2 regions of the Thioclava sp. ISO4 genome follow, and region 1 is predicted to be linked to the other one. Evidence: riboswitches for the same ligand, from Rfam matches in the RefSeq annotation. Region 1 holds a riboswitch; the other holds the start of a gene.
The links. Region 1 has a riboswitch for FMN ahead of AC2TZ7_RS09150 (DMT family transporter). Riboswitches for the same ligand answer to the same signal wherever they lie in the genome.
Positions count from the first base shown of each region.

Region 2: it holds a riboswitch for FMN, as region 1 does, so the genes downstream of both, AC2TZ7_RS10055 (6,7-dimethyl-8-ribityllumazine synthase) here and AC2TZ7_RS09150 (DMT family transporter) in region 1, are expected to answer to the same signal.

Region 1 covers NZ_CM176571.1:1,846,044-1,849,431, forward strand. The annotation lists gene AC2TZ7_RS09135 (GNAT family N-acetyltransferase) at 4-267, opposite strand; gene AC2TZ7_RS09140 (hypothetical protein) at 184-522, shown strand; gene AC2TZ7_RS09145 (NUDIX domain-containing protein) at 525-971, opposite strand; FMN riboswitch at 1,148-1,307, shown strand; gene AC2TZ7_RS09150 (DMT family transporter) at 1,392-2,273, shown strand; one part of gene AC2TZ7_RS09155 (IS3 family transposase) at 2,317-3,218, opposite strand; one part of gene AC2TZ7_RS09155 (IS3 family transposase) at 3,218-3,388, opposite strand, start outside.
Region 2 covers NZ_CM176571.1:2,035,001-2,038,388, forward strand. The annotation lists gene AC2TZ7_RS10050 (Rne/Rng family ribonuclease) at 1-954, shown strand, start outside; gene AC2TZ7_RS10055 (6,7-dimethyl-8-ribityllumazine synthase) at 1,027-1,461, opposite strand; FMN riboswitch at 1,543-1,689, opposite strand; gene AC2TZ7_RS10060 (GNAT family N-acetyltransferase) at 1,726-2,175, opposite strand; gene AC2TZ7_RS10065 (sulfurtransferase TusA family protein) at 2,175-2,402, opposite strand; gene AC2TZ7_RS10070 (cytochrome c biogenesis CcdA family protein) at 2,497-3,240, shown strand; gene AC2TZ7_RS10075 (UdgX family uracil-DNA binding protein) at 3,245-3,388, opposite strand, start outside.

The DNA of each region.
Region 1 (3,388 bases):
AAGCTACAGGGATTTCCAGAGCAATAGCGCGTCACTGCCTTCTGACCGGAAGCCGCAGCTTTCGTAGAATGATCGGGCCGTAAGAGTGCTTTTCAAACGGCAGCGCTGGATGCCACGCGAGCGCAAAACTCCCTCCAGACCAGAGAGGACAGCTTTGCTGACGCCGCTAAAACGTGCGCCCGGATGGACATAGTTCAAGAGGATGTTGCCGCTCAGGGTGACCATGCCTACCCCGGTGACCTTCCCATCTCGCTCGGCCACCAGCACGATGGCGTCAACCCGCGCGATCCACTGCCGTCAGGTCCCGACTGTCTTATTGCTCAGCCAGTCTTCGATCTCGGCCGGATTGTTCTGATGATCTGCAACGCAGAGTTCGGTGATCGAGCGGCGCAGGGTGCTGACGGCCTCATCGGCATCGGCATCCGTCGCTTGCCTTATCTCAATCATGTTACCTCACTCTTGCTGTCGATTGCCGATGCCGCGTTCACCCGCAACCGCGTGTCGTCCTGCTCAGTGGATTGACGTTACCCCGAAAACAAGAGCGCCTTGGGATAGGGGAGCGCAAGTATTGGCATGTCAGCTCCCGAAAAGTATCGAAGCTCCTCGGTCTCTGAGTCAATGCAGGGAGAATCCGTCGGTGCCACTACGCATTTGAAGACGATCACCGTATATTCCACCAGATGCCCGTTGGGGTATCGGTAACGAAATGCTTCACCTCCCAATACTGATACGAGGTCAGCCTTGAGGACTTCCGCGCCAGTTTCTTCGAGCACTTCGCGCCGAAGGGCATCGTTCGGAGTTTCGCCAGGCTCAATACCTCCAGCCGGAAGGCTCCAACCTTCCGGGCCAGCTTTTCTTTGAAGAAGCAGCCGTCCGTGCCGATCGTGAATGAGTGCCGCCACACTCGGAATCAAGAGAAGGTCGTCGCCAATCTTTGTTCTCAACGTCGAGATGTAAGAACTTGCAGTCATAGAAGGAATTAAACTCTCTTGAGTGCGTTCTGAAAGGCAGAATGGATTTTGGTGTGACATAGGCCATCGTCAGAATCTTTCTATGAGCCTCGTATCACGTCTGCTGGCAGAGCGCTGGCTATTGCATCAGCTCATCCGATCCAACTTGCACATCCCCCCCCGACGCCCCATTGTGTCTTCGTTCTCAGGGCGGGGCGCAATTCCCCACCGGCGGTAGGCGGAAATTTCCGCAAGCCCGCGAGCGCCTCGCCTTGGCGGGGGTCAGCAGATCAGGTGCGGCCCGCCTCGGGCCAACTCCTGAGCCGACGGTGACAGTCCGGATGGAAGAGAACGGGAAGGAGGCGTAGCGCATCCCTGCGGGTGCGGTGTGCCGTCGTCCTGTCTGCCTTGAGTCGTGAGCGCAGATGAAAGGATGACGCCATGACTCTTCGATCCCTATATCCCGCCCCGGCGTTCGCAGGGGCCTTCCTCATGGTGCTGGCCGGTGGCTTGTTCGCCGTGGTCAACACCCTTGTTCAGCAAGCGGTTATGGTCGAGGGGCTTCCGCCCTCCCGGGTCGCTTTCTGGCAGTATGCGTTCGCGCTGCTGTTTGCCGTTCCGTGGCTTGCGACCAAGGGTCGGCTAGCGCTGCGAACCGGCATACCATGGCAGCACATCCTGCGTGTGGCCCTTGCGGCGGGTGGGGTGCAGCTGTGGGCGATAGGCCTGGCCCATGTTCCGATCTGGCAGGCTATTGCGCTGGTGATGCTCTCGCCCTTTTTTGTCACCTTAGGGGCAGCCGTCGTTCTGCGTGAACGCCCGACCGCGCCGCGTTGGATCGCGGTCACGGTGGGTTTCGCGGGAGGAATGGTGATCCTTGCCCCATGGTCCGATGCCTTTAGCGCCTACTCGCTATTTCCAGTCGGGGGCGCCGCACTCTGGGCCGCGTCCTCCCTGCTCACCAAGCGCATGACGCGCACGGAAAGCCCTGAAACGCTCACTGTTTATCTGCTCCTCCTCCTCACACCGGTTAACGCAGTCCTCGCAATGAGAGCCGGCTTGGCGGTTAACTTCGGACCGGCGGGGGAGCTGCTAATCGCTATCGGCTTACTGACCGCGCTGGCGCAATACGCTCTTGTCTCGTCCTACGGCATGGCCGATGCAAGCTTTCTTCAGCCTTTCGACCATATGAAGCTGCCGCTCAACGTCGTATTAGGCTTTGCCGCATTCGGCTTCGTTCCGCCGGGGACATTGTGGATCGGCGCGCTGATGATTGTTGGTGGCTCGCTGTTTCTTATCTGGTGCGAACGGGGCGAAGCGTGAAGGGTGAGCTACTCCCCATCTCTTGGACAGGATCTGACGTAAATTAAGCTACTCGTTGCACCTGCTGACCGGGTTGGTTGATATCATTTCTCTGCCAATACACCAGCGCCGGTGGCTTGCCGCCGAGGGCTGAGTGAGGGCGCTGGTGGTTGTAGAAGGTCATCCATTTCCGGATGGCCGCCTTCGTCTCCGATCCTGTCTCCCAAGCGTGCAGGTAGACGCACTCGTATTTCAGGGTGCGCCACAGCCTCTCGATGAAGATGTTGTCCAGGAAGCGGCCTTTCCCATCCATCGATATGCGCACGCCGGATCGACGCAGCGTGTCCGTCCAGGCGAAGGACGTGAACTGAGACCCTTGATCGGTATTCATGATCTCGGGCGGGCCGAACTTGTGGACGGCTTCGTTCAGCGCTTCGACGCAGAAGTCGGCCTCCAGCGTGTTCGAGATCCGCCAGGCCAAGACCTTTCGCGTGTGCCAGTCCATGATCGCAACGAGGTATAGAAATCCGCGCCTCATGGGCAGGTAGGTGATATCCGAGCACCAGACTTGGTTCGGGCGATCCACTCGCAGACCTCGCAGCAGGTAGGGATAGGTCTTGTGGCCCTTTGCGGGCCTGCTGGTGTTGGGCTTCTGGTAAATCGGCATCAGCCCCATCAGGCGCATCAGTCGCCGTATCCGCTTCTCGTTCACCAAGTGTCCGTCGTTACGCAGATGCCAGGTCATTTGCCGGACGCCGAAGAACGGGGTCTCCAGGAACTGCTCGTCGATCCGTCGCATCAGGCCGAGGTTCTGTTCGGTCTCGCCCTTGGGGGTGTAGTAGAAAGACGAGCGCGCGATCGACAGCAGCTTGCACTGCTGGCCGATCGACAGGTCCGGGTGGTGAGGCTCGATCATGCCGCGCCTCACTTCCCGCCCCAGGGCTTCAGCTTTCGTTCCAAAAAAGAGTTGGCCACCGCCAGCTCCCCGATCTTGGCGTGGAGCTCCTTCACCTGCTCCTCGTCGATCTCGGGCTTCTTGCGGCCCCCGCGCTCGAACACGCCGGACGCGCCTTCGAGCAGGGCCCGCTTCCATTGATGGATCATCGTCGGATGCACCCCGAACCGGCTCGCCAGTT
Region 2 (3,388 bases), 190 kb from region 1:
GAGATCGACGACGCGGAGGACGAGGCGGAGACCGAAGCTGAAGCCGAGACCGAGGAGCAGACCGCGACGGTCGAGACCGAAGCCGAGGAGCAGCCGAAGAAGAAGCGCCGTCGTCGTCGTCGTCGCCGGAAGTCGAATGGCGAGAACGGCGAGAATAACGACTCCGCGGAGAACGGCGATCAGTCGTCGGACGACCAGCCCGCCAAGGAGCAGCCTTCTGAGGCGTCCGAAGGGCAGGAAGCGCCCGCCAAGGCCGAACCCGCGCAGGCGGCGGAAGCTCCGGCAGACGAGGCCAAGACCGAGGCGCAAACCGACGCGAAGACTGAGGCTCAGCCCGAGGAAGAGGCGCCGAAGCCCAAGCGCCGCTCGCGCGCCCGCAAGAAGGTCGAAGAGCCGAAACCCGAAGCCGAGACCGCGGAGGCCCCCGCTGAGGGCTCCGAGGCCAAGGCCGAGGAAGAAGCGCCCAAGCCGAAGCGTCGCACGCGGTCGCGCAAGAAGGTGGACGCGGAGGCCGATGCGCAAGCCGCCGTCGAAGGCAGCGCCGCAGAGGTCAAGGCCGACGCCGCAGAGGCAGCCGAAGAGGCCCCCAAGCCGAAGCGTCGCTCCCGTTCGCGCAAGAAGGTCGAGGAACCCGTCGCAGAGACGCCCGACACGCCCGAGCCGCCGGAAACCCCGCAGCCCGACGCGCCCACCGAGCCGCAGGAGACGCCGCAGCCCGACGCACCGGTCGAGACGCCCGAGCCCGCGCCGCAGGAAACTCCTGTCGACGTGCCGCCGGAAGCGCCGCCCGCGCCCGAACCGGAAACCCCGTTCGAGCAGCCGCCGGAAACGCCGCAGCCCGATGCGCCGGTCGAACTGCCCGGTGGTCCGGCTTTCGCCGAGACCGAGGCCGAGGGCGAGACGATGACCGAAGAGGCGCCCAAGCCCAAGAAACGGGGCTGGTGGAGCCGCTGAGGCACCTTCAGATTTGAGAAAGGCCGGGCAGAGCGCCCGGCCTTTTTCGTTTTCATATTGGGTTTGCCGCGCTCAGGCAGCCAGTTCCTGTGCCGGGCGGGTCAGTTGCAGCGCCGCCCGCGCCGCCTCGCGGCCCTTCTCGACGAAATGGCTGCCGAAGATCGCCCGGTGGTGATCGGTCTCCTGGAACTGATGCGGGGTCAGCGAGACCGACAGCACGGGCACGCCCGTCTCCAGCCCCACCTGCATCAGGCCATTCACCACGGCCTGCGCCACGAAATCATGGCGATAGATCCCGCCATCGACGACCAGCGCCGCGGCCGCGATCGCGCCATAGCGGCCCGTGCGGGCCAGTTCCTGCGCCTTCATCGGCAGCTCGAACGCGCCGGGCACGTCGAAGACATCGACCTGCGCCTCCGGGATCTCTTCGAGAAACCCCTCGAGCGCACGGTCGACGATATCGGCGTGCCAATTGGCCTTGATAAAAGCGTAACGGGTGTGTGTCATCGTAATCTCCTTGCATAGCGACACGTCACCCAAGGCGATCACATGCAGTCCGCGCCCACGCGCCAAGGCACGGGGTCGGCTGCATATTCTCTTCCATCCGGACTGTAACCGTCGGCTCAGGCCTCGCACCTGATCTGCTGACCCTCGCACGACGGCGAGGCGCTCGCGGGCTCGCGGATTTCGCCGCATACCGCCGGTGGGGAATTTCGCCCCGCCCTGAGAATGGCCGGAGATTGGCACGCGCTTTTGCGCTCGGCAAGGGGCTTAGTTGCCGGGCCAGCCATACCAGACCATCGCGTGCCCGCTGCGCGGATGCGTGTCGGTCTGCAGGCGCTCCATCCCGTGACGCAGGTAAAAGGCCTGCGCGCGGCTGTTGGTCTCGCTCGTGTAGAGCCGGAACCCCTCCGACAGCGCCGCCTTGGCCTGCGCCATGAGCCTCGAGCCGATCCCATGCCCGATCCAGTCGGGATGGACGAAAAGCTCGGCCAGGATCGCCTCGCGCGGTTTCAATGCGAGAAACGCCATGATCCGCCCCTGATCCTCGGCGAGGGTCACCTGCCAGCCAGCAGTCATTTCCTCGTCTACGCGGGCGCGCAGGGCGGTGCGGCTGGGCATCACCGGCGGACCGACACCGGGCAGGCTCGCGCTGAGATGCCAGAGATCGGCAATCGTGTCGCGATCCGTGTCACGGGCCGGGCGCAGCGTGACGGTCATCAGCTCTTGCGCACCAGATATACTTTCACGCCTTCCCAATCCTCTGCCTCGACCAGCTCGTGCCCGGTTTGCGCGCAGAAATGCGGCACGTCGATCCAGCTCGCCCCGTCGGTCGCGACCAGTTGAACCAGTGCGCCGGGGGCGGCCGACTCGAGCGCTTTACGCAGGCGCAGAACGGGCAGGGGGCAGAGCAGCCCCTTCGCGTCGATTTCGATATCGGGCGTCATGGCGGAGGTTCTCGCGCGCCCGCGCTGATTTGTCCACGCTGTTGTTATCTCACGACCCGGTGACCGCGCGCGAGGAATGGGGTAGAGGAGGAACATGTTTGGAATCGATCTCGTCTCCGCTGCGTTCCTGCCCGCCGCCTTCGTGGCGCTCTTTGCGGGTCTGTTGTCATTCCTCAGCCCCTGCGTGCTGCCGATCGTGCCGCCCTATCTCGCCTATATGGGCGGGGTGAGCATGGGCGATCTGCGCGAGGGCAAGCGCTCGGCGGTGGTCCCGGCGCTGTTCTTCGTGCTGGGCCTGTCGACGGTGTTCCTGTTCATGGGGTTCGCCGCCTCGACCTTCGGGCGGTTCTTCCTGACCAATCAGGTGCTGTTCGGACGGATCGCGGGCGGGGTGATCGTGATCCTCGGCCTGCATTTCCTTGGGGTTTTCCGGATCGCGATCCTCGACCGCGAGGCGCGGCTGGATGCGGGCGACCGGGGCGGCTCCTCGCTTGGCGCCTATGTTCTGGGCCTTGCTTTCGCCTTCGGCTGGACGCCCTGCATCGGCCCCCAACTGGGCGCGATCCTGTCGCTGGCCGCTCAGGGCGGCGATCAGGCGCGGGGCACCGCGCTGCTGGCGGTCTATGCGCTGGGGCTGGGCATCCCGTTCCTGCTGGCCGCGCTGTTCATCCAGCGCGCGATCGGCGTGATGAACCGGCTCAAGGCCTATATGGGGATCATCGAGAAGACGATGGGCGCGCTTCTGGTCGTCGTCGGGATCCTGCTGCTGACCAATGCGTTCTCGGCGATCAGCTTCTGGCTGCTGGAGACCTTCCCGTCGCTCGCCAGGCTGGGCTGAGGCTTCACGCCGCCATCTGCACTGCGCGGGCCAGATCCGCCTCGAAAGCCCGCATCATCGCGGGCTTTTCCATGTCGGGCAGGCGCAGCAGGTAGGACGGATGCACGGTGATCAGCATCGGCGTGCCGTCCTCGAGTATCTCCACCGA